Regions from separate parts of the Peribacillus sp. NPDC096622 genome, predicted to be linked through region 1. Evidence: riboswitches for the same ligand, from Rfam matches in the RefSeq annotation. Region 1 holds a riboswitch; each other region holds the start of a gene.
What was found. Region 1 has a riboswitch for S-adenosylmethionine ahead of ACIQYG_RS12330 (methionine ABC transporter ATP-binding protein). Riboswitches for the same ligand answer to the same signal wherever they lie in the genome.
Positions count from the first base shown of each region.

Region 2: it holds a riboswitch for S-adenosylmethionine, as region 1 does, so the genes downstream of both, mmuP (S-methylmethionine permease) here and ACIQYG_RS12330 (methionine ABC transporter ATP-binding protein) in region 1, are expected to answer to the same signal.
Region 3: it holds a riboswitch for S-adenosylmethionine, as region 1 does, so the genes downstream of both, metK (methionine adenosyltransferase) here and ACIQYG_RS12330 (methionine ABC transporter ATP-binding protein) in region 1, are expected to answer to the same signal.

Region 1 is NZ_JBIWES010000005.1:251,673-262,452, reverse strand. It holds gene ACIQYG_RS12370 (ABC transporter substrate-binding protein) at 1-17, shown strand, start outside; gene ACIQYG_RS12365 (FecCD family ABC transporter permease) at 103-1,107, shown strand; gene ACIQYG_RS12360 (FecCD family ABC transporter permease) at 1,104-2,117, shown strand; gene ACIQYG_RS12355 (ABC transporter ATP-binding protein) at 2,133-2,921, shown strand; gene ACIQYG_RS12350 (zinc-dependent alcohol dehydrogenase family protein) at 3,083-4,060, shown strand; gene ACIQYG_RS12345 (amidohydrolase family protein) at 4,241-5,551, shown strand; gene ACIQYG_RS12340 (nuclear transport factor 2 family protein) at 5,957-6,319, shown strand; gene ACIQYG_RS12335 (GNAT family N-acetyltransferase) at 6,387-6,854, shown strand; SAM riboswitch class I at 6,997-7,108, shown strand; gene ACIQYG_RS12330 (methionine ABC transporter ATP-binding protein) at 7,369-8,391, shown strand; gene ACIQYG_RS12325 (methionine ABC transporter permease) at 8,405-9,055, shown strand; gene ACIQYG_RS12320 (MetQ/NlpA family ABC transporter substrate-binding protein) at 9,077-9,949, shown strand; gene ACIQYG_RS12315 (M20 family metallopeptidase) at 9,984-10,780, shown strand, end outside.
Region 2 is NZ_JBIWES010000004.1:238,254-249,033, reverse strand. It holds gene ACIQYG_RS10045 (alpha/beta fold hydrolase) at 1-688, shown strand, start outside; gene ACIQYG_RS10040 (nitroreductase family protein) at 873-1,472, opposite strand; gene ACIQYG_RS10035 (ring-cleaving dioxygenase) at 1,715-2,692, shown strand; gene ACIQYG_RS10030 (ring-cleaving dioxygenase) at 2,717-3,664, shown strand; gene ACIQYG_RS10025 (alpha/beta hydrolase) at 3,664-4,272, shown strand; gene ACIQYG_RS10020 (flavin reductase family protein) at 4,291-4,899, shown strand; SAM riboswitch class I at 5,135-5,237, shown strand; gene mmuP (S-methylmethionine permease) at 5,321-6,715, shown strand; gene mmuM (homocysteine S-methyltransferase) at 6,705-7,667, shown strand; gene ACIQYG_RS10005 (hypothetical protein) at 7,916-8,083, shown strand; gene ACIQYG_RS10000 (helix-turn-helix domain-containing protein) at 8,651-9,025, opposite strand; gene ACIQYG_RS09995 (asparaginase) at 9,256-10,245, shown strand; gene aspA (aspartate ammonia-lyase) at 10,269-10,780, shown strand, end outside.
Region 3 is NZ_JBIWES010000010.1:163,597-174,376, reverse strand. It holds gene ACIQYG_RS18210 (glycosyltransferase family 4 protein) at 1-1,195, shown strand, start outside; gene ACIQYG_RS18205 (glycosyltransferase) at 1,219-2,535, shown strand; gene ACIQYG_RS18200 (nucleotide sugar dehydrogenase) at 2,577-3,878, shown strand; gene pckA (phosphoenolpyruvate carboxykinase (ATP)) at 4,294-5,880, opposite strand; SAM riboswitch class I at 6,310-6,472, shown strand; gene metK (methionine adenosyltransferase) at 6,637-7,830, shown strand; gene ACIQYG_RS18185 (gamma carbonic anhydrase) at 8,016-8,534, opposite strand; gene ACIQYG_RS18180 (alpha/beta hydrolase) at 8,745-9,548, shown strand; gene ACIQYG_RS18175 (hypothetical protein) at 9,613-10,008, opposite strand; gene mnmM (tRNA 5-(aminomethyl)-2-thiouridylate-methyltransferase MnmM) at 10,146-10,718, opposite strand; gene mnmL (tRNA modification radical SAM protein MnmL/YtqA) at 10,715-10,780, opposite strand, start outside.

The DNA of each region.
Region 1 (10,780 bases):
TGCTAGGTGAAGAATAGAGGAACAAAAGCGAAGTAAGAGATCCCATTCTTACTTCGCTTTCCATTAGGTTTAAATTTTGTTAGGAAGTGTGTTGTATAGACAATGGAAACTGTAGTTAGAAGTAAACTGAAAGTGTTATGTACTGCTATAGCTGGAATCGTTTTGTTAATCATAGGCATCCTGACGAGTATTTCTGTGGGAGCGGCCGATATTGATGCATCAATGGTTTTGAAGTCCTTTTTTGAGGCCGACTCTTCCAAGGAACAGACAATTATACGGACTCTTCGATTGCCCCGAGCTATAGTTGGAGCGTTGGTCGGTGCTAATTTAGCGGTAGCAGGTGCTCTCATGCAGGCTATCACCCGGAATTCATTAGCTTCTCCACAAGTGTTCGGTGTCAATGCCGGTGCCTCATTTTTTATTGTGTCAGCTTTTGTTTTCTTTCCTAACCTTTCTTCCGTGTCTCTAGTTTGCGTTGCATTCATTGGTGCAGCAGTGGGGGGGATGGCAGTCTATTCTTTTGCTTCGGGCGGAGGAATGACCCAAGTGAAGCTGGCATTGGCTGGAATGGCTGTTCACTTTTTTTTATCTTCTTTAACGCAAGGCATGATCATCTTTAATGAACAAGCGAAAGATGTACTCTACTGGTTAGTCGGTTCAATTAATGGGAAAACATGGGCGCATGTAAACATGATCCTTCCTTGGTCTCTTTTCGGGCTATTAATTACTGCCTTGTTTTCTCGATCTGTTTCCATCCTTGTCTTAGGAGAAAATATGGCGCAGGGACTTGGGCAGCGGGTGTACCGGATCCGTATTTTAGCAGGAATATTGGTGATCATTTTGGCAGGATCTTCGGTTGCCGTCGCAGGCCCAGTGGGATTTGTGGGATTGATCATTCCTCATATCGTCAGGAGAATGGTGGGAGGGGATTATCGAAGAATCATCCCTTTTTCTGCATTATTCGGCGCTTTACTCTTAGTTTACGCAGATATTCTCGCACGGTTCATCGCTTATCCTTTTGAGTCGCCGGTAGGCATCGTAACCGCTATAATCGGTGCGCCATTCTTCCTTTATTTAGCGAAGAGAGGGAGGAATATTAAGCAATGAAACTAAAACGGACATTTGGGTTGAAATCAACTTTGCACCCTTATTCCATTATCCTGGTGCTGACGTTTATCGTGCTGATTTTATCAATGGTGAGCCTGGGCTTAGGGGCCATATATATATCACCTTTAGAAATTCTTCAAAATTTCCTTGGAAATGGCATGCAAAGCCAGACATTCATTCTGCATAACTATCGCATACCACGCATTCTAATTGCCGTGATAGTGGGGGCTGGATTGGCAACGGCTGGAGCCATTCTGCAAGGAGTCCTTCGCAATCCGCTGGCTTCTCCAGATGTGATAGGGGTAACAAAAGGGGCCGGATTGGCAGCTGTTATCGTCATTGTTTTATTTCCGCAATCGCCCATTATCATACTGCCTCTTTCAGCTTTTATAGGAGCGGCGGTCATGGCGGCCATTTTGATGATATTTGTTTATAAAAAAGGAGCTCAACCAAATACGATAGCTTTGGTCGGAATAGCCTTAGGGGCCATATGTCAAGCTGGCATAGAGTATTTCATGGTCAAGTTCCCGGATGATGTAAACACGACACTGCTGTGGTTGACTGGCAGTCTATGGGGAAGAGGCTGGGATCAAGTATTGTTTTTGCTTCCATGTCTTGTGCTTGTACCGGTATTGTTTGCGTTAACTTCTAAAATGGATGTACTGAGCCTCGGAGACGATATAGCTACAGGTCTCGGTGAAAGGTCAAAATTACTGCGTTATATATTGTTAAGCGTTTCTGTCATATTGATCGGGGTCTGTGTAGCTGCGGTTGGTTCCATTGGGTTCATTGGTTTAATCGCCCCCCATATTGCCCGGAGAGTGGTAGGATCAAAATTCAAGGTTTTCCTTCCTGCTTCAGCTCTTTTTGGTTCTATCTTTCTACTCGTTGCCGATAGCCTGGGAAGAGGATTATTCCCTCCAATAGAAATACCCGCCGGAATTATCACTGCGGTGATTGGTGTACCATATTTTTTATATCTATTGCGCCGTGAAAGAAAAATAACATAAGGAAGGCTGAATATCATGACAACATTATCAGCAGAGCATCTTTCGCTCTCTTATGGGGCAACACAAATCATTGATAATATCGATTTGGAAATTCCTGAAGGTAAGATCAGTATAATCATTGGTTCCAATGGTTGTGGCAAATCTACCATTCTGCGGTCCCTGGCTAGATTATTAATGCCACAGCAAGGCACGATCTATTTAGATGGAAAGGCCATTCATCAGCAATCTTCCAAAGAAGTGGCAAAGAAATTGGCCATCTTGCCCCAAGCTCCGGAAGCTCCTGAAGATTTAACCGTTAAAGAACTATGCTATTATGGCAGGCATCCGCACAAAGGCTTATTTTCCAGACAAACCCCAGAAGATCATAGGATTGTCGACCGTGCCTTATCAGCAACAAAAATGACGGAGTTCGCCGATCGGACATTGGATGCATTATCTGGAGGACAAAGGCAAAGAGCATGGATTTCGATGGCCTTGGTACAAGAAACAGACCTTTTACTGTTAGATGAACCGACAACCTATCTGGATTTGGCGCACCAAATTGAAATATTGGAATTACTGCGTGATTTAAACGTAACTTATGGACGCACGATTGTCATGGTTCTGCATGATTTGAATCAAGCGGCACAGTATGCCGATCATCTGATTAGCATCAAGAAGGGAAAAATCTATAAAGAGGGACCGCCTGAAACGGTATTCACAAAAGAAATGATCAAGGACGTCTTCAGACTGGAATGCTGTATTATTGAAAATCCCGTTGATCAAACGCCTCTATGCATTCCAATTGGTTTATCTCAGGATTAGAAACACTAGCGCCGGTCGTACCGAATTAATTAAGTCAACATATTCATTGTTGGCTTTTTTGCTTATTTACGAAGGAATGTTGGATAGGGGTTGCCAAGATATTTTAGATCAAGAGTTTAAATGATAAAATGGAAAGACTTATATATTAAAGGAGATTTATTATGGAAGCCAAATGTATTAAATTCTATGAGTTTGGGAATCCGCAAAAGGTTTTAAGAGTTGAAAATAAATGTATTCAAAGACCTTTCGAGGGGGAAGTCCTCGTTCGGATGACCACACGTCCCATTAATCCGTCTGACTTGCTGCCCATTCGCGGTGCCTATTCCCACCGAATCCCCTTGCCTTCCATACCTGGTTATGAAGGGGTCGGCATTGTAGAAGAGGTGGGTCCAGCGGTTTCGAAGGAGCTGATAGGCAAGCGTGTTCTGCCTTTGCGCGGTGAAGGCACCTGGCAGGATTATGTTAAAACATCAGCGGAGCTGGCCATCGCCATTCCTGATTCGTTTGAAGACCATATAGCAGCACAATTATATATAAACCCGATAACCGCATGGCTAATCTGTACAGATGTATTAGCATTGAAACCGGATGATGTATTACTCGTAAATGCTTGCGGATCTTCCATTGGCCGTATACTCGCCCAGTTATCGAAGATTCTTGGGTTTAAGCTGATTGCTGTAACGAGGAACGATAAGTATACGGAAGAACTGCTTAAACTTGGTGCGTCATATGTAATCGATACGTCCCGATCATCCTTGCAAGATACAGTGATGGAACTGACGAATGGGCGCGGAGCGAAAGCGGCCATAGATTCAGTGGGCGGCATCGATGGTTCAGAACTAGCTTTTTGCGTACGGCCTTATGGCATCTTATTAACGATTGGCCTTTTATCAGGACAGTCTGTGAATTGGGCGGAAATTTCACAAAGGACAAAAGTGGATGTTAAAATGTTTCATCTGCGGCATTGGAATCAGCAAGCTTCCGTTCAAACTTGGCATGAAACGTTTAACCTTTTGATGGGGTTCATTGCTGATGAAAAGTTGAAGTTCAGGATGCCGGATTCCTCCTACAGCCTTCAAGATGTTATAGAAGCGATTAATGTCACGAGCAATAGAGGGAAGATTTTTTTAAGCAGCTGATTTTGCAAAGGGTAACCACTTAATTGAAGGAGGCATTAATCTTGGAGCTCTTCCAATAGGTTCCTAAGGTAAATGGAAATGGCCCCTGATAATATGGAATTACTTGATTACCTGTAAGGTGCTAGTTTAGAATGCGGAATAGGACATGTTGATACTGATACGACTTTGGAGGAAATACTTATGAAAACAATATATGTGAATGCTACATTTTTTACTATGGACAAGGAAAACCAAATCTTTGAAAACGGCATGATGATTGTACAAGATCATACGATATCCTACATCGGCCAGCATGATGAACAACAATTGGCAGATGCAGATCATGTGGTCAACCTTGACGGGAAATGGATCATGCCAGGCCTTGTGAATGCCCATTCGCATATTGTAATGACCCTTTTACGCGGTATCGGGGACGATATGCTGCTGAAGCCATGGCTTGAAACGAAAATATGGCCGATTGAAAGCCAGTTTACAACGGAAATCGCATCTGTGAGTTCACAGCTTGGCATTATGGAGATGATGAAATCAGGAACCACGACATTTTCGGATATGTTCAATCCTAATGGAATAGATGCGGGTGCTGTCATGGAGACGATAGGCGAAACAGGAATGCGCGGAGCCTTTTCCTACACGATCTTCAGCTTGGGTACCGAAAAAGACCAAAAAGCGAACCTCATGGGGGCTGAGCAGTTTTCAAAAAACTATAAAACGTTTGCCGATGGCCGCCTGACTACCATGGTCGCACCACATAGCCCATATGCCTGCACACCTGAAGCGATTATGGAAAGTGCACGGATTGCAAAAGAGAATGATTTGATGGTGCACATCCACGTATCGGAAACGGACTTTGAAATCCTCGACATCGAAAAACGTTACGGATCCCGTCCTGTCGAGCACCTTCGCCGTCTAGGCCTGTTCGATCAGCCTACCGTGATGGCACATGGTGTAGTCCTTAATGATGAAGAACGGGCGATCCTAAAACAGCATGATGTTCGCGTTGCCCATAATCCAATCAGTAACCTGAAGCTCGGATCGGGAATAGCAGATGTCGTCAGCCTTCTTGATGCAGGCATTAAAGTGGGAGTGGCAACAGACGGCGTCGCCTCCAATAACAACTTCGATATGTTCGAAGAAATGAGGACAGCTGCATTACTGCAAAAAGGAATGTATAAGGATGCCACTAAATTCCCTGCCCAAACAGCACTCGCCATGGCCACAAGAATGGGCGCCGAAGCGATAGGAATGGGTCATACAGGATCACTGGAAGCTGGTAAAAAAGCAGATTTCATCACCATTTACCCATATGACAAAGAACACCTTCAGCCACTGAGTGAAGCCTATTCGCACCTGCTTTATGCAGCACGCGGAAATGACGTATGCGATGTATACATTGATGGCAAAATGGTCGTGAAAGACGGCGGCTGCTTAACGATCGATGAAGAAAAAGTAATCGCCGAAACCAATCGTCTGCAAGGTACCCTATCAAGATAACGCTGATGGGGAAACAAACGGATGCACAGAAGAAGGAGCTGCCATTTGCAGCTTCTTTTTTATGGGTTTGGGAGTAATTATTTAGAGGTATCGGATGGCAGTAAAAAATGAATTGCCGCTAGTATTGCGGAATAAATTGTTCTTAACACCTAGAAATCCATCTGAGTCCAGTTACAAAGTAAGCCAGTTAAAAATATTAATAAGAAAATGGGGATGGCAAAAATGGTTAAAAACGAAAAAATGCCGCTGATCGCAACTATTATCCAGCTGCTAATCAGCAAGCAGCTGGATAAAAAACCTTTAACCGCATGGTTCACGAATTTCTGAAAATCTACGTATTAATTATTCACGATTTTCCAATTTCCTTGCTTCGGGGGAAACGGTCGAAAAAGGAGGACAAGATGGATGGACAGTTCATTGTTAAAAGAGCATTTGTATCAGCTGGAGGAGAAATTGTTAAAGTCTGAAGTTCGTACATCTCCAGAAGAGCTTTCATCATTATTGAAAGATGATTTCTTTGAGTTCGGCAGTTCGGGTAACATATGGTCTAAAAGCGATTTTATGGGGCAAGAGGGAGCCGGAGCGGTGAACATGACACTAAGTCAATTTGAGTTGCATCCATTGTCTGATGATACCGTGTTAACTACATATCGAATTTTTGATGAAGATAAGTTGGAACATACCTTAAGAAGTTCAATTTGGAAATGTACGGATGGAAGATGGCAAATGTTTTTTCATCAAGGCACAAAAACAAAAGAGCCCCTTTAAGCCTTTTATTTAATGAGTTTTGACTGCTTGGAAACTATTTCACTAAAATGATAGAGGTGGATGAAGGTTGATCTTTCGTACCATGGATACGGACAAAGATAAAGATATTATCGTTAAATTCCGGAAAGATTCCTATGTTGTAAGTTTTGGATCTGAAGCTGGTTTTGGAGATGAAAATACATATTTGCAACGAATGGAAGAACGGGTCCGCAAATTTCCGGATGGACTGGTGATCATTGAAAAGGATCAAGAACCGATTGGACAAATGGAACTTCAAATTCGGGAGTATGAAGGAACTGAGATTGGCTATGTGAATCTCTTTTATCTTATTCCAGAATACCGCAGTAAAGGCCTTGGCAAGGAATTGGTTCGCTACGCAGAAAGCTTTTTCAGGCAATTTAATGTATCCGAATATCATTTAAGGGTTTCTCCGGATAACCAAAGGGCGATTTCTTTATATACGAATTCAGGCATGATGAAGATAAGGGAAGAAAATGAAATATACCCCGTATGGAGAATGAGCAAATCACTATAAAAATAGAAAAAATAAATTATATTAATATAGTTAAAAAGTATCGATTCACTATACTGTGAAACTATTTATAGCGATGAAAAATATGGTTGACTTTAGAGAAATTAGAATATATAGTGAAGGACATAATTAAATATAACGTTAATTCTTATCAAGAGATGTGGAGGGACTTGGCCCTATGATACCTCGGCAGCGGGTTTTTACTTTTGTAAAAATACTGTGCTAATTCCAACGGACGAAAGTTTGAAAGATAAGAAGGAGCTTTTCTTAGATAATTAATTTAAGAGTTTACTCTTTTTTTATGTCTAAAAGAGGCCTCTTCTGTCTGACGACGGAAGAGGCCTCTTTTGTTTATTCAAAATGTATATGGTTATTGGAGGAATTGGTGCAGTTACTCATGAGTTTCGCGCAATTACTCGTGAGTTTGGCGGAATTTAACCTATCATTATGAAACGTTGCAAAGCTCTTCTCTCTGGATAATGAATTCGTACAAATAAACAGCATGGGGGGAGATTGGATGATTGAGTTTCAAGATGTTAAAAAGGTTTATCAAACAAAGAAACAGACCGTCGAGGCTTTGAAGGGCATTAATTTGACAGTGGAAAAGGGGGATATATTCGGGGTAGTCGGTTATAGCGGGGCCGGGAAGAGTACGTTGATCAGGCTGGTCAATTTGCTTGAACAACCTTCAGATGGTTCGGTGATTGTTGGGGGCAAGGATTTGACCAAATTAAGCCCGAAGGAATTACGGGCTGAAAAGAAAAAAATCGGGATGATCTTTCAGCATTTCAACTTGCTTAACTCAAAGACTGTTTTTGATAATATTGCCATGCCGCTGGTTTTATCGGGAACTCCGGCTAAGGAAATCAAAATCCGGGTAGGCGAGCTGTTGGAGTTCGTTGGCTTATCGAGCAAAGCAAAGAGTTATCCTGAACAATTATCCGGCGGTCAAAAGCAGCGTATCGGCATTGCAAGGGCATTGGCTACGAATCCATCGATCTTATTGTGTGATGAAGCTACGTCGGCATTGGATCCACAAACAACGAGTGCAGTTCTGCAGCTCTTAAAGAAAATTAATAAAGAATACAATATCACCATCCTGCTAATCACTCATGAGATGTCTGTAATTCGGGAAATTTGCAATAAGGTAGCGGTCATGGAGGGCGGATGTGTCGTTGAACAAGGTTCGGTTTTCGAAGTTTTCGCCAAGCCGCAAACGGATATTGCAAAAAACTTCGTGAGAACGGTCATACATGATGAGATTCCACAAAGTTTCTTAAAAAGCATAGGGTCTCACATCCCGATTATTTGGAAAATTAATTTTATTGGGACTACTTCGGGTACTCCTTTACTTTCAACCATCTCTAAGAAATATGATGTTCATTTAAGTGTCTTATCAGCCAATATTTCTGAAATTCAGGAAACGCCTTTCGGGAATTTGATCATCGAAGTGACCGGGAACAAAAATGAGGTGGACAAGGCTTATCAATATATTAAAGATGAGGGGATTCTCGTCCAGGAGGTGCAGATAAATGGGTAATACGCTTTGGGGAATGGAAATAACGGCAGACCAGCTGTTGACAGCTTTCGGTGACACACTTTATATGGTAGCCATCTCATTGGTATTTTCCGGGTTGATTGGGCTTCCGCTCGGTATCCTGCTTGTCATTACAAGAAAGGGTCACATCCTGGAGAATAAATGGATCTTTAATATATTGAACCCGATCATCAATATACTGCGGTCGGTTCCTTTCATCATCTTGCTTGTAGCAGTTATTCCGCTTACAAGAATGATTGTCGGCAGTGCGATCGGAACGAATGCGGCCATTGTTCCGCTTATCTTTTACGCGGCTCCTTATATTGCCCGGCTAGTGGAAAACTCGCTGTTGGAAGTGGACAAAGGGATTATCGAGGCGGCTCAGGCGATGGGGGCGACAACATGGCAAATCATTTATCGTTTTTTGATTCCCGAGGGACTTAGCTCGTTGATCCTTACATTTACAACAGCGACAATCGGGCTTGTTGGATCTACGGCGATGGCAGGTGCCGTCGGTGCAGGCGGGGTCGGGGATTTAGCTTTGGCTTACGGTTATCAAAGGTTCGATACGATGACGATGATCGTCACAGTGGCGGCGCTCGTGATCATCGTTCAATTACTGCAATCCACCGGGAACTTTGTTTCAAGAAAAATCAGAAGAAGATAAAAATAACAGGAGGTAGGAAAAATGAAAAAAATCTTATTAACGATCATGGTATTGGCATTGGCCATCGTGGCTGCAGCATGCGGGAACGATGAGGGTGCATCAGGGAGTTCGGATGATGTGAAAACAGTGAAAGTCGGTGTCAGCAGCGGGGATACGAGAACATGGGAATACATTGTCGACTTAGCGAAAGAGGAAGGGCTTAATATCGAACTGGTCACTTTCAATGATTATATCCAACCGAACCTTGCGTTAAGCGAAGGTGAAATTGATGCCAATTCATTCCAGACGGTCGCCTATTTCGATGAATTCGTTCAAGATCAAAATCTAAAATTGGAGGCCATCGGGTCGACTGTCATTGCACCTATGGGCCTTTATTCAAAAAAACATAAAAGTCTCAAAGATCTTCCGGATGGTGCTACGGTAGCCGTTCCGAATGAGGCAACAAACTTTGGCCGTGCACTGCTCCTCCTTCAGGAAGCTGGATTGATTACATTGAAAGAGGAATTCAATGGATCGGGATCATTGGAAATCATTAAGGAAAATCCGAAAAACTTGAAAATCCAACCTGTTGCTGCCGGCAATACACCCCGTCTATTGGATGATGCCGATGCTTCAGCCATCAATAATAACTTTGCCGTCGAAGCAGGCCTTACTTTGAAAGATTCATTATTCCATGAAAGTAAAACGGCGAAACCATATATTAATATCATTGCAGTTAAAAAGGGTAATGCAGATCGTCCTGAGCTGCAAAAATTAGTGGAGCTTTATCAATCGAAAGAAGTGGAAGCCTTCATTGAAAAAACGTTTAAAGGAAACACCATTCCTGCCTATGTTTCTGTAGATGAATTAGTGAATTACCAGGATGCTTGGACAAAACCAGCTAATGAAAAGTAATGGATGTATTCAAGAAAAAGGGGAGATTAAGAGTATGGCGAGCGAATTGGTGCTGAAGCAGATCATTGAAGATCATATCGACCTTCATTCCGAATTATATATCAAAACGAGTCAAGCCATTCATGCCAAACCTGAAATTGGGAATCAAGAGTTCTTCGCTTCGGATACATTAACCGGAATACTTCGAAATGAAGGATTTGAAGTGACCCGCAATATAGCCGGGCATGAAACAGGATTCATCGCCAAAAAAACCTCTTCAAAGAAAGGACCCACAATTGCCTTTTTAGCAGAGTATGATGCATTGCCGGGTTTAGGCCATGCTTGCGGCCATAATATCATTGGCACAACGAGTGTTGCAGCAGGCATTTCCCTGGCTCAAGTGCTGGAGGAAACCGGCGGAGAGGTGATCGTTTTCGGAACACCGGCTGAAGAGGGCGGTCCGAATGGAAGTGCAAAAGGCAGCTTTGTGAAGCACGGTCTATTTGATGGGGTGGATGCGGCCATCCTTATCCATCCTGCCGGCAAAACGGGTGTAACAAGTCCGTTTTTGGCTGTCGACCCCCTTGATTTTCATTTTTACGGGAAGTCAGCACATGCAGCAGCTGCACCTGAAGAAGGCGTGAATGCACTTGACGGGGTGATTCAGCTGTTCAATGGCATTAATGCTTTGCGTCAACAGCTCCCGACCGAGGTCAAAATTCACGGAATAATCACCAATGGCGGGGAAGCGCCTAACATCATTCCTGAATATGCTTCCGCCAGATTCTACATTAGAGCAACAACATGGAAACTTTGCCAAGAAGTATCCAATAAAATACGTGCTGTTGCTGA
Region 2 (10,780 bases), on a different contig from region 1:
GCAGCGTGCATTACGCCACGCTGGAGCATCAGAAATTACAGTGATGGGGTTTTGCCTCGGCGGTACAATAGCCGCAATATATGCTGCCATTGCAGACGAGCCGATCAAGAATTTGATTCTTTCCGTGACCCCGGTGGATTTCAGTGCCTCAGAATTTTTTGATCAATGGCAAAAAGCGTTGAAAGAAGGAACAGCGGATTTTGACGAGACAATAGATATTTATCAAACGATACCAGCCAGTGCAGTTAAATATGGAATCCGGTTAATTACATCCCCCGTCTATATATCACCCTATTTATCTTTATTGAATCAAGCGGATGATGAGAAATACGTTCAAAATTGGCGTCGCTTCAATGCTTGGGCTAATGGGCATGTACCTTTATCAGGAGCAGCCGCAAAACAAATAACCAAGGATTTATTGATAAAAAATAGCTTGGTTAATGGTGGTTTTATGGTAAGGGGAAAAAAGGCGAAGCTATCGAAAATTGATGCGAGTGTTTTGGTCATAGCAAGTAAGTATGATCGACTGGTCCCACAGGAAATGATATATCCGGTAATGGAGCATTTAACATGTAAGGATAAGACATATAGCCTACTGAAAAGTGGACATGCTGCTAAACAATATTCCGGTATACTCCCATATTATTTGAAGGAATGGCTGCCAGGGCGTTCTTCACCAATACAATAAAGATTACTAGGGGGATGTGAAATGTGCGTGTTGAAAGCCAGTGAAGATATAAAAATCCTGCCGGTTATAGAGAATATAGGCTTTGCGTCATTGATATTTTCAAAATTTTTTGCAACATTTCCGGATTACTAAATCCAAATAAATGAAAGGGCTGGCTCGTTATGTAGAGCAAGCCCCTATTGTATCAATGATAATAGTTCACACGTTCTTCAAGTGGTGAGAAGTCTTTATCGCCAGGTTCTGCAGTGGGTTTTCCAAAGGGCATCTGGGCGATGAGTTTCCAATCGCATGATATATCCCATGTCTTTCTCACTTCGTCATCGATTAAAGGATTATAATGCTGAAGGCTCGCACCGAACCCCTCAATTTCCAAGGAAGTCCATACTACAAATTGTAAAATGGCAGACGATTGGTTCGACCAAATCTGAAAATTTTCGGCATTCGTTTTGTATTTTTCTTGGAGCCTATTTATTATGGCTTGGTCTTCAAAGAATAAAACCGTTCCATACCCATTTATAAATGACCTCATTTTTTCTTCCGTTTTTTTAAAATCTTTGTCACCGACTGCTTTTCTTAATGTTTCTTTCGTGATATGCCATAATTGGTCGTGGCTTTGACCAGTTAATACAATCACTCTTGCACTTTGGGAGTTGAAAGCGGAAGGGGAGTATTGAACGGCATGATCGATAACTTCTTTAATCCTTTTATCAGGAACAACATATTCCTTGCTAAGGGAATAATAAGAGCGTCTATCTTCAATTGCGCTAAAAAAATCTTTAACCATATATCACACCTCCATTCTTATACCGATTTATTTTGACCTGAATTTTTTATTTTATAATAAGTGAATCCGGGTGAAATTATTTGAATGAAAATGGTTGACAATTTTATCCCTGTCGTTTATCTTTAAATCAAGATATTTGCATTAAAAGTATTATGTTAGGTTAAATACCTTGAATTCGAGATATTATTTGCGGATTATTTCATCTCCTTAAGGGGAGATTTATAAAGATAGGAGTGGTACGGATGGAATTAAAAGGATTACATCATGTTTCGGCGATTACAGCAAAAGCGGGAAATAACTTTGAATTCTACACAAAAGTCTTAGGAATGCGATTAATCAAAAAAACGGTGAATCAAGATGATGTTCGTGTGTATCACTTATTTTATGGAGATCAAATTGGTTCACCGGGAACGGAATTGACGTTTTTTGAAATTCCAAATGCTGCCCGCACTCATGAGGGAAACAATAGCATTTCAGAAATTTCTTTAAGGGTGAGGGATGATGAAGCGCTAGGATATTGGAAAAAACGGTTTGTGGAATTCAATATTGAGCATGATGAAATATCGAGCCGTTTTGAAAGAAAGGTGCTTTCTTTTAAAGATCCTGAAGGGCAGAGGCTTCTTCTGGTTTCCGATCAGGATAATAACGGCGTTCAAGGAGGATTTCCGTGGGATGGCAGCCCAGTACCGAAAGAGTTTTCCATCCTTGGATTAGGGCCAGTAAAACTTACAGTACCCAATATTGCACAAACAGAAAGTGTTCTTATCGAGGTATTGGGGTTCAGGAAATCAGGCACATACCCATCGACAATCAGGGGGCAAAATCCGATAGTCGTTTATGAGACGGGTGAGGGGGGGACAGGAGCGGAACTCCATATTGAAGAAAGGAATGACATACCTCGGGAAAGGTTGGGGAGAGGTGGAGTACACCATGTTGCCTTCCGGGTGGATACTGAAGAAGAATTGAGAAAATGGGTAGAAAAAATTAGTGAATCGAAATTCGTGAACTCTGGATATGTGGACCGCTTTTATTTCCGTTCACTCTATTTTAGGGAGCCGAATGGCATATTATTTGAACTAGCTACTGATGGACCTGGTTTTGAAGTGGATGAAGCTGAGCAGCACCTAGGTGAGAACCTTGCTCTGCCACCTTTTTTGGAATCGAAAAGAAAGGATATTGAAGCGAATTTAAAACCACTGAATACAAAGTCAACTAATTAATTAACCGGAAAGGAAGTAATCGGCATGCAAAAGCAAAATGCAGGAATACATCATATAACCGCAATTGTAGGCAACCCTCAAGAGAATGTGGATTTTTATGCTGGAGTATTGGGAATGCGTATGGTGAAAAAAACCGTTAATTTTGATGATCCAGGTACCTACCATTTATATTTCGGAGATGAATCCGGTTCACCGGGCACTATCATCACTTTCTTTCCTTGGCCTGAGGCATACCGAGGGACAATTGGCTCCGGACAAGTGGGGATTACAACGTATGCCGTTCCGGAGGGATCAATTGGCTTCTGGGAAAAGCGTTTGGATAAGTTTAACATAGACTTTGAAAAGGTTTCACGTTTCGGTGAGGAATATCTGGAATTCCAAGACCCACATGGTTTGCAACTTGAACTGGTTGAGCGTAAAGAAGGTAAAAATAGCGAGTGGTCATTCGGCGGTGTACCAGCTGATAAGGCGGTCAAGGGATTCGGCGGTGCTGTATTATTGACGTCAAAACCGATCAAAACGATGGAACTATTAGTGGAAGTGATGGGCTTGCAAAAGATTGGGGAAGAGGGAGATTTCATCCGCTTCAGATCCACATCGGATATTGGAAATTTGATCGATGTTAAAAAAACGGTTTTACCAAACGGTAAAATCGGAGTGGGAACTGTCCATCACATTGCATGGCGTGCGAGCGATAATGAAGATCATAAAGAATGGAGGGAGCATATCGGTAACCATGGCTATGGTGTGACACCCTTTACAGACCGTCAATACTTCGATGCCATTTATTTCAGGGAAGATGGAGGCATACTCTTTGAAGTTGCCACAGATCCACCTGGCTTTGCTCATGATGAAACGAAGGAAACGATGGGCAGTAAATTAATGCTGCCGCCATGGTTGGAAGAAAAACGGGAAGTTATGGAAAAAACGTTACTGCCGGCAGTGCCGAGAGTACTAGAGGAGGATAAATGATGAAACATATTTTTCAAAAAGGAAGTAATCCAGAAGCTCCGTTACTATTGCTTTTACATGGCACTGGAGGAACGGAAACAGATCTCTTGCCATTATCGGAAATGGTTTCACCTGGTTCATCCATATTGAGCGTACGGGGAAATGTACTTGAAAACGGAATGCCTCGTTATTTCCGACGGTTAGCTGAAGGGGTTTTTGATGAAGAGGATTTGATCTTCCGAACGAAGGAACTTTATGACTTCTTGGAATTGGCGTCCGGAAAATATGACTTCGACCGTGACAGAGTGGTGGCATTAGGTTATTCCAATGGTGCAAATATAGCGGCAAGTTTGCTGTTCCATTACGAGGGGGCATTACAAGGAGCGATTCTTCATCATCCAATGGTTCCTAGACGAGGGATCGCTTTGCCTTCCCTCTCGGATATTCCTGTATTTATTGCTGCAGGAAAAAACGATCCGATTTGCCCGGCAGCAGAAACTGATGAACTTAATCAACTTTTACTGCAAGCTGGCGCTACAGTTGAAGTTCAGTGGGAAAATCACGGTCATCAGTTAACACGTTCAGAGGTTGAGGCAGCAGGTTCCTGGTTTCAAAAGAAATTTTTATAAGAATGAGAGGGAATGAAGATGATTTCTATTAATCCTGAAAGTCTGACTGAACGGGATAATTATAAGTTTTTGACTGGAAGCATTATACCTAGACCTATTGCGCTGGTTACGACACAATCCGAAACCGGTACGATCAATATAGCGCCGTTCAGCTTTTTTAACATAGTTAGTTCAAACCCTCCGATGATTTCCATTTCTGTTCAACGGAAAAAAGGAGTTTCAAAGGACACAGCCCGTAATGCAATTCAAATAGGTGAATTCGTTGTTCATATCACTGATGAAAATAATGTTGCTGATGCAAATCGAACGGCAAAGGAACTCCCATCTGACGAAAGTGAATTGGGTCTTACTAATTTCACGCCGACTGTTAGTGATAAGGTATCCGTACCAGGATTGCTAGAAGCGAAGGTACGTTTTGAATGTACATTAGAGCAATCGATACCATTGGCAGGTTCCAAGAATGAACCTGGTTGTGATTTACTGATAGGGAAAATAGTCTGCTATCATATAGAGCAAGATATTTACCATAATGGCCGAATTGATCAGAATGGGCTAAAACCTGTAGCAAGATTAGCAGGTCATACCTATACAAAACTAGGGGAATTATTTGAAATAGAACGTCCTTAAGGAAAAAGATAAAAATGGCGACATCTTATAAGATGTCGTCATTTTTTAAAAACCAATATGATCCCGGTTAGCTTTATTTGCAATTTTTATTACGCGAAAGTTCCAAAAATAAGCAATCATTTTAATATTAATGACGCAGGCGCCATGAACATTAGTAATTAAATGGAAGTCTTTACACTACGAAACAAAACTTGACAATTTTTTTATAGATTGATAAAGTTATAAAAAAAATAATTTCTTATCCAGAGAGGTGGAGGGACTGGCCCTATGAAACCTCAGCAGCAGGTCCACAAAGACACTGTGCTAATTCCAGGGGGTGAAACCTTGATAGATAAGACCGTACGTGTTTATTTGTCAGTAACGCACTCTTTTTTAGAGTGCGTTTTCGTTTTTTCTGGATGCAAGATTAAGGAGAGTAAGAATGGAGAACAAAAGGAAGCATGATTTTCAAAGGCAAATGCAAGCACGGCATATAATAATGCTATCGCTTGGCGGGGTGATTGGTACTGGTTTATTCTTAAGTTCGGGTTATACGATTCACCAGGCTGGTCCGTTTGGCACCATCCTTTCGTATCTGATTGGTGCATTAGTGGTTTATCTTGTCATGCTATGTCTAGGTGAACTGTCAGTGCATATGCCCGAGACAGGTGCGTTTCATAGTTACGCAGCCAAATACATCGGACCAGGGACAGGGTATACAGTAGCCTGGTTGTATTGGCTAACCTGGACTGTTGCACTAGGTTCGGAATTCACGGCTGCAGGATTGTTGATGCAGAGATGGTTTCCATCAATCAGTGTCTGGATATGGAGTGCTCTATTCGCCATTTTGGTCTTGGCATTAAATGCATGGACCGTTAAGTTTTTCGCTGAATCCGAATTCTGGTTTGCGTCTATAAAGGTATTCGCTATCGTAATATTTATTATTCTGGGAGCTGCGGCAATGGTAGGTTTTATTCCAATAATTAACGCACAATCAGCTCCGTTATTTTCCAATTTTACAAGTGCTGGTTTATTTCCAAATGGTGCCTTTGCCATTCTAATGACGATGCTCGCGGTGAATTTTGCATTTTCTGGAACTGAATTAATCGGAATTGCAGCTGGGGAAACTGTGAATCCAGAAAAAACGATACCAAAGGCAATCCGTATGACATTATGGAGATTGATTATCTTTTTTGTAGGAACCATCGTTGTATTATCCGCATTATTGCCTGTTTCGGATGCAAGCGTATTAGAGAGCCCCTTTGTTGCCGTTCTAGAACGAATTGGAGTGCCATATGCAGCGGATATTATGAACTTTGTTATATTGACGGCCATTTTGTCCGCTGCAAACTCAGGACTATATGCCTCATCCAGGATGCTTTGGTCACTTGCAGATAAGAAAACTATATCACCAATATTTGCAAAATTGACAAAACGGGGTGTTCCGGTATATGCAGTCCTTTTCAGTATGTTGGGCGGTGTTCTATCACTTTTCTCGAGTATTATTGCACCGGATACTGTATACATAGTGCTTGTATCCATTTCTGGACTAGCCGTGGTTATGGTTTGGATGAGTATCAGCGCGTCACAGTTCCTATTTCGCAGACGATATATAAACGAAGGAAACTCAGTCAATGATTTGGCTTATCATACACCATTATATCCACTCGTACCAATCGTTTCTTTTATGCTATGTCTTGCTTCTTGCATAGGAATTGCATTTGATCCTACACAAAGAATTGCATTATATTGTGGCATTCCTTTTATTTTGTTTTGCTATGGAAGTTATTATCTGACACAAACTTATAAGAAAAGAGGAGTAAATCATGAAGAATAAAATTAACCCAATTGAAACAATCTTACGAGATCATTCAGTCATGATTTTGGACGGGGCTTTAGCTACAGAGCTTGAAAGGCATGGGTGTGATTTGGACGATCCCCTGTGGTCTGCACGAGTATTACTTGAAAATCCAGAAGTGATTTACCAGGTTCACTCTGACTACTTTCGAGCTGGTGCTGACTGTGCGATAACGGCAAGCTACCAAGCAACAGTTGAAGGTTTCGCCCTCCGCGGAATACAAGAAAAAGAGGCATTGGATCTAATCCGGAAAACGGTTTTACTTGCAAGAAAAGCAAGAGATGAATTTTGGAAGGAAGAATATCAAACGATTAGACCTAAGCCATTGGTTGCTGCATCAGTTGGACCTTATGGGGCTTATCTTGCAGATGGGTCAGAGTATGTAGGGAACTATGGTGTTTCAGATGAAACGTTAGCGGCATTTCATCGCTCGCGAATATCAGCTTTGATTGAAGCAGGAGCTGACATTTTAGCATTTGAAACGATTCCTTCCCTGCAAGAAGCAAAAGTATTACATTCATTATTGAAAGATTATCCAGAAGTTTACGCTTGGCTATCCTTTTCTTTGAAAAATGAAAAAGCGATAAGTGATGGTACATTGCTGGAGGACTGTACCAGATTGTTTGGGGACAGTGAGCAAATTGCCGCAATTGGCATTAACTGTGCGCCTGTATCAATTATCACGGAAGCCATACAGGTGTTGCGTGCAAACACGCATAAACCAATTATCGTTTATCCGAATTCCGGTGAATCATATAATCCAGAAACTAAAACATGGCATGGTCAAGAATCATGTAACAGGCTCGACCTGAAATCTGAAGAATGGCACCATGCGGGGGCACGTATAATTGGGGGATGTTGCAGAACGGCTCCTGATCATATTGCAGACATTTCAAGGAAGTGGCGACCTTCCGTGGTAATATCCTCCTAGCCATTCTTTGTCATCAAAAATGTTTTTATTAATTATGTAAGTAGTGGGTAAACCTATAAACAAAAAGAACAGGAAGCGTCATAATCTGGCAGTTCCTGTTCTTTTTGGGGCTCTTTTTTTCAGATTCGAGTTATTTGAAAAGGTTGTAATCCACCCTGCTGCAAAACAGTAAAAAGAGAAATTAAATCATATTTTTTTCGTGCTTGGGAAAACTATACAAACAATGAATAGAAAGGAGAGAATGAGTTATGAGCCGTGGTAAAAATTTTAATCACAAAGAAAAAGGACATCCAGGAAATTTACCCAATAATAGAATTAGCGAAGAGAAGGAACACAGTCGCCAGTATGAACAGATTGAGGATATTGTCACACATGAAGCTTTCAAAAATCGGGAAAAAGAAGATGAGATGCCTTAATATATTGAGATGCAGTATATTTGTTGAGTCATTATATTGAGCAATTTTCCATTTCTTTAAGGGGATTATTAAATTTCGTATTCCAATAATATAAGCACATGAATTAATGACATAACCTCAACTTCATGTTGCTTCTTGTTTGGGCTTGATTTTCAGACGGGGGAAAACCATGAGCTGTGCCATGGTTTTTTCTTTCATTGCAAATAAACCAAGAGTAAAATCGGAGATTAAACTGAAATCAAACTTCCCTTGATGGAAAAGGAAATAAGTTAATGAAGAAAACAGAATAATGAAGATGGATGACCTTTTAATAAGCCGACTTTCTTCTATATAGTTAATAAAACTTAAATTTCTAAACAAGGGGCATTATTAGTATATTCTCTTGTCGTCCAGAAATCGTTTCGTGCAGCGTCAAAAAGGGCGAACTTAACGATTGATCAGAACCGACTTACCTAATTGGTGAAAGCCGCGGTGTTTTACGGTTTTAATAAACATGCCAGGTAGTATAAGAACCTGCTGATAAAGTACTGTTCGTTCCCCAAATACAAGTCTTAAACTCAATGTCTGCTATGTTTCATTTTGTTTATCGCGATTGATTTCCACTTCTCGTTTAGCTCTAATAAAAGCGATAAATTGAATCGTTTCCTCTTCAGAAAGAGAGATTCCATCGACAGCTAGCTCCATATCTGATAAATCCGTTAATTCCATTACTTGAGGTGACTCTGTGTTAATATCCTTATATGGATAATCCACTCGGCCTAGAATGTAATCAGTGGATGTATCATATAAGCCTGCCAATAAATTAATCGTTTCTAATGAAGGGCGGCGGTGGCCCGATTCGTAACCTGCATAGGTACTCTTGGCGATTCCGAGTCTGTCAGCAGTATATTGCAAAGACCACCTTTTGGCCTTCCTTAATGTAGTCAATCTTTTTAAAATCATTATTATTACTCTCCTTTTATATAAATCCATTATAACATCATTTTGAAAAAAGTGTACGCGTAATGAATAACTTTAGCTTGATTTCACTATGAAACATGACTATAATAACATGTGGTGTACGCGTAACATGTACATTTACAGCGAAAACAACCTTTTCTGAGATGATTAGAGTGATAGTGAAACAGGGAGGCTTTTTAGGGGGTAGTATATTGGAAAAGTTGAAATCAAAAATGAAGAAGTTGATGTTGATTACTACAGGTGGTACAATTGCATCGTTAGAAGGAAAAAATGGACTAGTTCCAGAAATGAAAGCTGACGAAATTTTAGGTCACCTACCGGGATTGGATTTACTATGTCAGATTGATAGTAAGCCTTTGATGAATATTGATAGTACAAATATGCAGCCGGAAGATTGGACAGAAATGGCACAATCCATCCATGAGCACTACCAAGATTACGATGGCTTTGTGATTACCCATGGAACAGATACAATGGCTTACACTTCAGCTGCGCTCTCATATATGTTACAAGATTTAGGGAAACCAATCGTCATTACAGGTTCTCAGATCCCAATTGCCTTTAAAAAGACAGATGCCAAAAGAAATATCTCTGATGCGATTCGGTTTGCTTGTGAAGATATTGGAGGAGTATATGTTGTTTTTGACGGCAGAGTCATTCAGGGTACGAGGGCCATTAAATTGAGAACGAAAAGCTATGATTCGTTTGAAAGTATTAACTATCCTTATATTGCTACCATATTCAAAGATAAAATTGAGTATCTAAAGCCAGTTCATTCACCAAAGAATAAGGAAGCTAAGTTAGATGCTTCCCTATGTACTGAAGTTGCCTTGGTCAAGCTGCATCCCGGTATTAAGCCTGAATTCTTTGATTTTCTGAAAAATCATTGTCGGGGAATCGTAATTGAAAGTTATGGAAGCGGTGGTATTCCATTCCAAGGAAGAAATATTTTAGAGAAATTGAATGAGTTAGTACAATGTGGAATATCCGTAGTCATCACTACCCAATGTTTAGAAGAAGGGGAAGATATGGATATTTACGAAGTGGGACGGAAAGTGAACAAGAATGTCATCATTCGTTCCAGAAATATGAATACAGAAGCCATCGTTCCGAAGCTGATGTGGATATTAGCTAAGACGCGGGATCCTAAAAAAGTGAAGGAAATGATGGAAACACCGATTGCAGAGGACATTACATTCTAGAACAAACAAAGGGGCAAGAGGAAATGTTGATAGAAGAGAGAACATACCGAATCGAGAAAGACTTTCTTGGGGAAAAGGAAATTCCGGCAGATGTTTATTATGGAATACAAACTTTACGCGCAGTAGAAAATTTTCCGATTACCGGTTACAAAGTCAATGAAGAAATGATTCGTGCACTAGCCATGATTAAAAAAGCGGCCGCTTTAGCGAATATGGATACCAAACGGTTATATGATGGTATTGGAAGCGCTATCGTCAAAGCTTCTGAAGAAGTGATCGATGGAAAGTGGCATGAATATTTCATCGTTGACCCAATTCAAGGCGGTGCGGGTACTTCGATGAATATGAACATTAATGAAATCGTTGCCAACCGTGCGTTAGAACTTATGGGGCACAACAAAGGTGATTATGTGCATGTTAGTCCAAATAGCCATGTTAACATGTCACAATCAACAAATGACGTATTCCCAACTGCCATTCATTTATCAACACTACGACTTTTGGAGCAATTGTTACAAACAATGACCAAGATGAG
Region 3 (10,780 bases), on a different contig from region 1:
CCTGATGATCGTGCAAAACTTTTATCCGGAAATCGGAAGTGCGGGAAATAGAATGAAAAATATATATCTCCATTTGAAAAGAAACGGATTCGAGGTAACGGTCATCACATTGAAGCCGAGTTATCCTAATCAAAGTTTATATCAAGATACAAAGTTTTGGGATGAAGATAGCATTGAAGAAGATGTCATCAGGATTAAGCCGGACAAAGTGAAGAGGTATACAAGCAATATGGGGAAGCGGTTGCTTCATTATCTTGAAGCGATGTGGCTTTTCATTTATACAATCATCCGTCTCGAAAAAAAATATGATTATGTGTTTGCTACGACCCCGCCGATCTTCCCGACTTTGGCGGCGTTGATCGCCAAGAAAAAGATGAAGGCGAAACTCATTACCGATGTCAGGGATTTATGGCCGGAATCGTTGATAGGAGTAGGAGTATTTAATAATAAGTGGGTTTTGAAAGTCGCTTTCTTCCTGGAAAGGAAGCTATATCGGCATTCAGATTTTATTATCATCAATAGTCCTGGTTTCAGGGATTATATCGTTGCAAAGGGAGTCAAGGAAGAGGCCATACAATTCATCCCTAATTCGCTGACGGCGGATGAGCTGACGTTAAAGAATTTGCTTACACCCGTATCGGAAAAGGTAATCAAGGTCGTTTATGCGGGGAATATCGGACTGGCCCAGGACTTGAAAAAACTGATAGCCGTAGCTGAAAAGCTAAGGGAACATAAACAAATCGAGTTCTCGATGATTGGATATGGATATCGGATATCCGAAGTGGAGAAGGAGATAAGCTCTAGAGGGCTGACTAACATTAAGATGATTAATGCGATGAATCGAAGAGTGACTCTTCATGAAGTTTCAACATCCCATATTGCCTATGTGAGCTTGGTTGAAAAAGAAGTCTTCAATAAGGTCCTGCCTGGTAAAATCATCGATTATATGTGTGTCGGAAAACCTATTGTCGGTGATGTGGACGGCAGGGCGAAAAAGATGCTCTCTGAGGCGAAATGCGGGTTGGTGGCAGAGAGCAGAAATGTTGATGAAATCTGTCAGCATATACTGACAATGGCCGCAGATCCAGCCCTTCGTGAAGAACTGGGGGAAAACGGTCATCGGTATGCTAAACAACATTTTCAATGGTCTAAAAATATTAAAGGTCTCATCAACGTGATGGAAGCGTCAGGCTGAAAAATCCGGAAGTGGAGGACAACATGGCGAAGAAAGTATGTATGTTCGTGTGGAATCACTTTACGAACGATGCGAGGGTTCTAAGAGAATGCACAGCACTCACTGAAGCGGGTTATGAAGTCGATTTAATTGCCATTCATAACTGGAAAATCGAGGGTTTGGCCAAAAAGGAGAAACACCAAAATGGTTTCTCGGTCACTAGGGTGAATAACCGCTGGGAGGCGCTTCATAAAATTCTCAGGATCGTTGGCAAATTGAAGAAAAAGAAGTTTGAAATCGTTCTATTGGCCTTATTGGTCTGGAATACGTTGTGGAATTTGAACTTAATCAATGGCTGGATGGGATCGGGAATACTGTTCGGTTCATTTGCACTACTTGCGATGGGCACCCTGATCATCACTAAAACAAAGCTGCCGACACTGTTAACGAGGAGCTACATTTTTGGTCAAATGATCTATCATGGCCGGAAAAGGAAATATGATTTTTATCATTCAAATGACTTGAATACGCTCATGCAGGGAGCGATCAGCAGTAAATGGTTGAGAAGGAAAAAGCTGATTTATGACTCGCATGAAGTACAAACGAGCAGAACGGGATATAATAGCCGAATTTACGGGATGATGGAGAAATTCCTATTAATGTTCGTCGATGAAATGATTGCCGAAAACCATACGAGAGCTAAGTATAACGAAGACTTATATGGTCTGTATCCCAAGGTGGTCCATAACTACCCGATTCCAACCAATCCGGAGGAAAGTACGGCCGTGAATTTGCATGAGCTGCTCGATTTGCCAGAGAATGAACCGATATTGTTATACCAAGGCGGCGTTCAAATGGGAAGAGGGTTAGAGCAATTGGTTGATGCTGTACCGATGATCGAGGGCGGAACGGTGGTTTTTATCGGGGATGGAAGGATCAAGGATGAATTAATGAAAAAAGTAAGCGACATGAATCTGGAGCATCGTGTGAAGTTCCTGCCGAAGGTTCCGGTCGACGAGCTGCTCCATTATACCAAAAATGCGTATTTAGGTTTTCAGATATTGAATAATGTCTGCTTTAATCACTACTCCGCATCTTCAAATAAATTGTTTGAATATATGATGAGCGGTGTGCCTGTGGTTGCCTGCAGCTTTCCTGAAATTCAAAAGGTTGTCGATACGGAAAAAATCGGTGTGTGTGTCGATTCACATGATCCAAAATCAATTGCCGAAGGTGTCAATTACTTATTGAAGCATCCTGAAAAAAGGGCGGAAATGAGCCAAAACTGCCTGGAGGCGCGACAAAAATACAATTGGAAACAAGAGAAGGAAATCTTTATCGAAATCTATCAAACAGCCTAACAAATTTGAGTGTAGCAGAAAAATAGATAGGAGTGGTTTATATGAAACTTTGTACAATCGGACTTGGTTATATAGGACTTCCAACTTCTTTAATGTTTGCGAAACACGGTGTCGATGTCGTCGGCGTGGATATCCATCCTGAGATTATTTCCAATTTGAATAGCGGCAGGCTCCATATCGAAGAACCTGGATTGGAGGAGGTATTGCAAGAAGTGCTTACTTCCAATAAGTTCCGGGCTGCGTTAAGCCCGGAACATGCGGATGTTTTCATCATCGCGGTGCCTACTCCAAATAAAAAGGACATGCATCAATCCTGTGATTTAACACATGTCATGGATGCAACCTCAAACATTCTTCCTTTTATCAAAAAAGGGAATGTCATCATTATCGAATCGACGATAGCGCCAAGAAGCATGGATGATCATATTAAACCGATGATCGAGAGGACGGGCCTTACCATCGGAAAAGACATTTTCCTCGTCCATTGTCCGGAACGCGTTTTACCTGGAAGGATTCTTGAAGAGTTGGTTCATAATAACCGTATCGTCGGGGGCATCACGGAAACATGCTCATATAAAGGAAGTCTTGTTTACAAAACCTTCGTTCAAGGGGAGATCATTCAGACGGATGCGAAAACGGCTGAAATGTCCAAACTGATGGAAAACACCTTCAGGGATGTCAATATCGCCCTTGCGAATGAGCTGACGAAAATCTGTTTCGAGCTGGACATCAATGTTTTGGATGTCATATCGATGGCAAACAAACACCCTCGTGTCAATATTCACCAACCAGGACCAGGAGTTGGCGGCCATTGTTTAGCGGTTGATCCGTATTTCGTCGTTGCAAAGGCACCAGAGTATGCGAGAATCATTAAATTGGCCCGTGATACCAACGTATCGATGCCTTATTACATCGTTAATTCCGTAAGGATGATGCTGGAGGGGATCCGGAAGCCAAAAGTAGCTGTTTTCGGTCTTGCTTACAAAGGAAATGTAGATGATATTCGTGAAAGTCCCGCCATTGATGTCGTCAATATCTTGATGGGGATGGAAAACGTGGATGTAGCCTTGCATGACCCGCATGTCCAATCTGGAAAGATGCCAGTCGTATCAGTGGAAGACGCTGTAAATGATGCCGACTTGATACTTATCCTGACTGACCATGATGAATTTAAACAGATGGATTATGATAAGCTATCGAATCTCATGAACAATAAATTGATTCTGGATACACGCAATTGCATTGATGCAACTAAAACAGATGTCCCGGTGGCAAACTTGGGCAATATATATCAATACAAAACAGTGTCCATGAAAAAAGCCAGGAATAAAGCGATCATCTAAAAACTTGGACAACATTGATAATGGAATAACGATTAAGGGGGCGCTGACTATCACAGCGCCCTTTTTCCAATCAAGAAAATGACCATGCAAGGGCTTGGTCCATTCAGACCGTGGAAACGATCCAGTTGGTTTCAGAAATCCGCTTCCTTTCCACCAAGCCTCCTCGCCGCAAGTTCTAGCAGGGATCTCGGCTAGCCAGTTATTCGAACGTATATGAGGTATATCGGGCTAATGGGATATTATTCACCGTAGACGCGATTTTTAGCCCTATTATTCGACCGCAGATGGTAGACGCCATATTTCGCCTTCCATGGCACTTAATAAAGTAAACCATAATCATGGTTCGGGAAGAAACATTTCTTGTCGACAAACTGAAAGGACCAAGCAAGAGCTTGGTCCTTTTTTGTACAATTTATTAAGCTGTAGGTCCGCCAAGTTCTTCGATTTCACTTGGAACGCTTTTGAATTTCTTGAAGTTTGCACGGAATTGTGCGGCAAGGTCTGTTGCTGCTTCTTTATAAGCGGCAGGATCTGCCCATGTCTTGATTGGTTGAAGGACTTCATCAGGAACACCAGGAACATGAAGCGGGATATCCAAACCGAAGATATCATCTTTGATCGTTTCGATGTTCGCTAATTCACCTTCAAGTGCCGCTTGTACCATTGCACGAGTGTAAGCAAGTTTCATACGGCTTCCAGTTCCGTATGCACCGCCAGTCCATCCTGTGTTGACAAGGTATACCTTTGCATTGTGCTCGTCAATTTTATCACCAAGCATCTCGGCATAACGTGTAGCTGGAAGCGGTAAGAATGGTGAGCCGAAGCAAGTGGAGAATGTAGCTTCCGGTGAAGTTACGCCTCTTTCAGTACCAGCCAATTTACTAGTGTATCCGCTTAGGAAGTGGAACATTGCCTGTTCTTTGGAAAGCTTGCTGATTGGAGGCAGAACGCCTGAAGCATCAGCTGTTAAGAAAATGATTGTATTTGGGTGTCCTGCAATACTTGGGTTCACGATGTTATCGATCGCTTGCATTTGGTAAGCGGCACGAGTGTTTTCAGTCAATGAACTGTCATCATAGTTCGCTTCACGCGTATCCGGATCAACAACAACATTTTCCAATACAGCACCAAAACGGATCGCATCGAAAATTTGTGGTTCTTTTTCACGTGAAAGGTTGATCGTTTTCGCATAGCAGCCGCCTTCGATGTTGAATACGCCGTTAGAAGACCAGCCATGCTCGTCATCACCAATCAGTTTACGGCTAGTGTCTGCTGATAAAGTTGTTTTGCCTGTACCGGACAGTCCGAAGAATAAAGCGACGTCCCCTTCACGTCCTACGTTAGCAGAGCAATGCATTGGAAGGATTCCAGCCTCTGGAAGTAAGTAGTTCATGATCGAGAAGATCGATTTTTTCATTTCTCCTGCATATTCCGTTCCGCCGATCAAAATGGTACGGCGTTCAAATGAAACGATGATGAAAGTTTCGGATGTAGTTCCGTCCACTTCTGGGTCCGCTTTGAAGTTAGGTGCAGAAAGGATCGTGAATTCAGCTTCGTGACCTCTCAGTTCCTCTTCGTTTGGACGGATGAACAAAGTATGGGCGAAAAGGTTATGCCAAGCATATTCATTAACAACACGGATGGGAAGACGTGATGTTTCGTCTGCACCAGCGAAACCTTTAAAAACAAAAATCTCTTCTTTTGCTTTTAGGTAGTCAACTACTTTATTATATAGTTTATTGAACACATCTTCGGAAATCGGCTGGTTCACGGGACCCCAATCGATTTTATCTTTAACTGATGCTTCTTCCACGATAAACTTATCTTTAGGTGAACGACCAGTATATTTGCCAGTTTCAGCTTTAACCGCGCCGGTTGATGTTAAAACGCCTTCATTTCTGCTTAGTACTTTTTCGACCAATTGAGGAACTGATAGTTGAGTTTGCACATTGTTTCCTGTTAATAATTGGTGTAACTCATTAGAAACATCTACAGAATTCATATATGAGGTACCTTCCTTTGTTTGAGTTTTTAGATTACAATTAGTATAACACATTCATTTAATTAGTCTATACTATTTCTTTTAATTTGTGATTATTTTCAGCTGGCCGCATTAATCATTTTAATCCGGTAGGAACCGAGTCAGGATTATCGCATATACTTTCATGAAGAAAAATTTATTTAAATAGGAAGTAAGTAAGCAATATATGTCTAATGGGAAAGTCAGGATGTCATTCCTTTTCGATGCTCAATACTTTATTATTAATGGCAATTTACAACATTTCTATTCGTATTTTGCATTGTAAACCCCGTTAGGACGTTGTATCAACATGATTTTTCAAATGAACGCCATTCTGGGTGGAAATGTTCTTTTTAGAAAAGCATTGACAAATTCCAGCCAGATACGATAATATCTTAAATTGTACGGATTCTCTTATCCCGAGTTGGTGGAGGGACAGGCCCTTTGAAACCCAGCAACCTGCCATATTGAACTTGACTCCAAGACCGATCGCCGAAAATAAAGCGAAGGTCTTCAAGGAATAGTGGTGATGGTGCTAACCTGAGCAAGGTAAAAAACCCTTGAACGATAAGAGTGAAAGGATAGAAGACAGAATTTTAAACCTTTCCTCATTTGCCAGGGAAGGTTTTTGTGTTTTTTATAAGTAATTCTGTGTCTATAGTCGAAACTAATGAGGGAAACGAGTTCCGTAAAAAATCAGGCTTATGCCTACAACATACTAACTTCCAAGGAGGAAATATGATGTCAAAGAAACGTCTATTTACTTCTGAATCTGTTACAGAGGGCCATCCGGACAAAATTTGTGATCAGATTTCAGATTCCATTTTAGATGCTATCCTAGCTAAGGATGCAAATGCACGTGTTGCGTGTGAAACTAGTGTAACTACAGGTCTTGTGCTTGTTGCTGGTGAAATTACAACTTCAGCTTACGTGGACATTCCGCGTATCGTTCGTGATACGGTTAAAGGAATTGGCTACACACGTGCGAAATACGGTTTCGATGCTGAAACTTGTGCCGTGTTGAGTTCCATCGATGAGCAGTCTGCCGATATCGCAGCTGGTGTCGATAAAGCATTGGAAGCTCGTGAAGGAAACATGTCAGAGGAAGAAATCGATGCAATCGGTGCAGGGGACCAAGGTCTAATGTTCGGATTTGCTTGTAATGAAACAGAAGAGCTTATGCCGCTTCCGATTTCATTGGCGCATAAACTTTCATTCCGCTTGTCTCAAGTTCGTAAAGATGAAACTCTTGCTTACCTACGCCCTGATGGTAAAACACAGGTAACTGTGGAATATGATGAGAATAACCGTCCTGTACGTGTAGATACGATCGTCATCTCTACACAGCATGATGCAGAAATTACGCTTGAACAAATTCAAGCCGATCTAAAAGAACATGTGATCAAAGCTGTTGTTCCAGCCGAGTTGATCGATGCAGATACTAAGTATTTCATCAACCCGACTGGCCGTTTCGTAATTGGCGGACCTCAAGGGGATGCTGGTCTTACTGGACGTAAAATCATCGTTGATACTTACGGCGGATACGCTCGTCACGGCGGCGGTGCATTCTCTGGTAAGGATGCTACTAAAGTTGACCGTTCTGCTGCATACGCTGCTCGTTACGTTGCGAAAAACATCGTGGCAGCCGGCCTTGCCGACAAAGCGGAAGTTCAATTGGCATACGCGATTGGTGTGGCAGAGCCTGTATCGATCTCCATTGATACGTTCGGAACTGGTACAGTTAGCGAAGAAGTCCTTGTTGACCTAGTTCGCGCTAACTTCGACCTTCGTCCAGCTGGTATCATCAAAATGCTTGACCTTCGTCGCCCAATCTACAAACAAACGGCTGCCTACGGACACTTCGGCCGTACAGATGTCGATCTTCCATGGGAACGCACGGACAAAGCAGAAACATTAAAAGCACAAGCGTAATTCATATAAAAAAGGTGTCCCGCAATTAGCGGGGCACCTTTTTTTATGGATTAATTTTGCCGTCTATCGGGAATAATTCAAGAAATCCCAAAGAAATTCAACTTAAGGGCCATACTCGTGAGTTAGAACAGTTTACTCGAGAGTTAGGAGCGAATACTCGTAACTTTCAGTCAATTACTCGTGCATTACTTTATTCGTTCCTCCGTTTTATAGTATTGCCCTTTTTCGGCGTATTCGCGTACGATGCGCTCCATATCCTGACGATCTTCTTCGTTGATTTCGCGGATGACTTTAGCTGGACGTCCGAATGCCAACATGTTCGGTGGAATGACTTTACCTTGGGGAACGAGACTGCCGGCACCGATGAAAGCCCCTTCGCCGATTTCGGCTTCATCAAGTACGATCGATCCCATGCCGATTAAAGCTCCTTTGCGGATTTTACAGCTATGTAAAATGACCTGATGGCCAATGGTTACTTCATCCTCGATGATCAATGGATTATTGGGGCTTTGGTGCAGGACGCTGTTATCCTGTATACTGACTTTTTTTCCGATGATGGTTGGGGATACATCACCGCGAATGACGGAATTGAACCAGATTGATGTTTCGTCGCCGATTTTGACATCACCTGTGACGACAGCATTTTCAGCGATATAAGCGCTTTCAGCAATTTCAGGTTCTTTGCCTTTATACGGATAAATAATCATTTTCAATCATTTCCTTTCCGAAGTGAATGTTTTTATGTATTATTTTAATATACCGTATGCAAATACACTTGGCTATTTATAATAGCAATGTACAACTTGTTAGATTTCTTTTTTGTCGAAAATCATGAATATGGTTATAATTTATATATATTATTTCAACTATCATGGATCGTACACAACAAGTGAAAAGTGAAAGGGGGATTTCGAATGTGGAAATGGGAGACAGAAGGAGACGCAAAGGGCGTCATTGTCATCGTTCATGGGGCAATGGAACATCACGGACGTTATAAGTGGGTAACACAAATGTGGCTTTCAGCTGGATACCATGTCGTCATGGGCGACCTTCCTGGGCAGGGGATGACTACTCGCGCCTACAGGGGACATATCGATTCCTTTGATGAGTATTTGGACGAAGTGAAAAGCTGGATAGAAGAGGCTTACGAATATTCGTTGCCGGTCTTTTTACTTGGACACAGCATGGGCGGTTTGATTTCGATACGCCTTCTTCAGGAAGAGGAATGGGACATTGCAGGGGTGATTCTTTCTTCTCCTTGCTTGGGCCTCGTGACGAAGCCGCGGAAGTTCCTTACAACGCTCTCGCATGGATTGAACATCGTTATGCCTAAGTTCAGGGTACATTCCGGATTGACCCCTGAAATGGCGACGAGAAGTGCGGAAATTCGTGAATCCGATAGAAACGATACATTATATATCACAAAGGTTTCAGTTCGCTGGTATCGCGAGCTTGCACAGGCTATGAAGGATGCTTTTGAAGAGATTCCTGAATTTCAGGATGTGCCGCTTTTGGTCATGCAGGGCGGAGATGACCGAATCGTCAACAAGAAGGCGGTTCGTGAGTGGTTTAATTATAACATGGCCAGTGAAAAGCAATATAAGGAATGGCCGAAGCTTTATCATGAAATCTTCAATGAACCAGAGCGTGATGATGTATTTCAATATGCGCTGAGTTTTGTTGAAAACCGTTTAAAGATATTAGGGTATGTCGTTTGATCAGTACATCCTTCAGGATAAATAAAAAACTGCCGAAGTTAAATCTTCGGCAGTTTTCTTTGGATCAGCCTGCGTTTTTAAGCAATTCGTTCGACTTGATGACCGGTGCCCAGAAAGTAACCGGGTACATAAATTGCTTCAAATGTGTAAGTTCCTTTTTATTGGATAATGCAGTGGATAGGAGATAAATGGATTTGAAGGTCAAGTCATTGGCGAATAGGTCCAAAAGCGTCGCTTTCATATTCATGATCGCTTCATGGTTTTGGGTGGAAATCATTAAATCGAGCTGTGGCAGGAACTTATCAAAATGATGATCGAATTGTTTGAGGTCCTCGATGGTTTTTTGTTCTTCTGTCAACGAGTTGAGCGAGCTGACAAAATCCCCGTATTGCTCACTTGAATCCCTTTTGATTTTTTCAGTCAATATATCCGTCAGTAATGAAGTAGGCAAATGTTCCATTTTCTGCACCCTCTTATCTATTTTCCATCATTATAATCATTATAGACGAAAAATTCAAAAAGTTATGATTGGTAATTCTGCTGCCTGCGAGTTGGGATTGAAAAAACACCGTTCATATCGAACGGTGTCAATAGTCATCATCTCTTTTCAATCGCGACAATGAATGGCGGATTGTTTGCTTGGTTGATGAACCCGTATTTCAGGATATGTGCTTTCTGTTGAGGGAAGTTCTCTACATAATCCATCAATGCATCCCGTTCTGCCGATCCCCCTGGATGACCATGGTAAATGACGAGGATGATGATGCCTTCAGGCGCCAGAAGTTCAAACAGCTGTTCAATGGCTGATATCGTCGTCTCGGCTTGGGTGATGATTGATTTGTCTCCGCCAGGTAGGTAGCCCAGGTTGAAGATGGCACCTGTGATCTTTCCGGAATGTTCTTTCCGGATATATTTGCTTAAATGTTCATGCCCATCGTGAATGAGGGTGCAGCGCTCTTGTAAATTCTCGGCGTTCAGTTTCGCTGTTGTGGTTTCGATCGCTTCTTTCTGAATATCAAAACTATACACATGTCCGTCTACACCTGTAAGTCCTGCAAGAAAGACTGTATCAAAGCCGTTGCCCATCGTGCCATCTATGGTTATATCCCCGGGATGGACCGCTTTTTCGAGCAGAATCCTGGCGAATGGCAAAATTCGATCTAGCTTCATGATTGTACCTCCGTGTGATGGTTTTTCCCCTGCCAGCTGTTACGGCGTTTCAATTCGGCGTC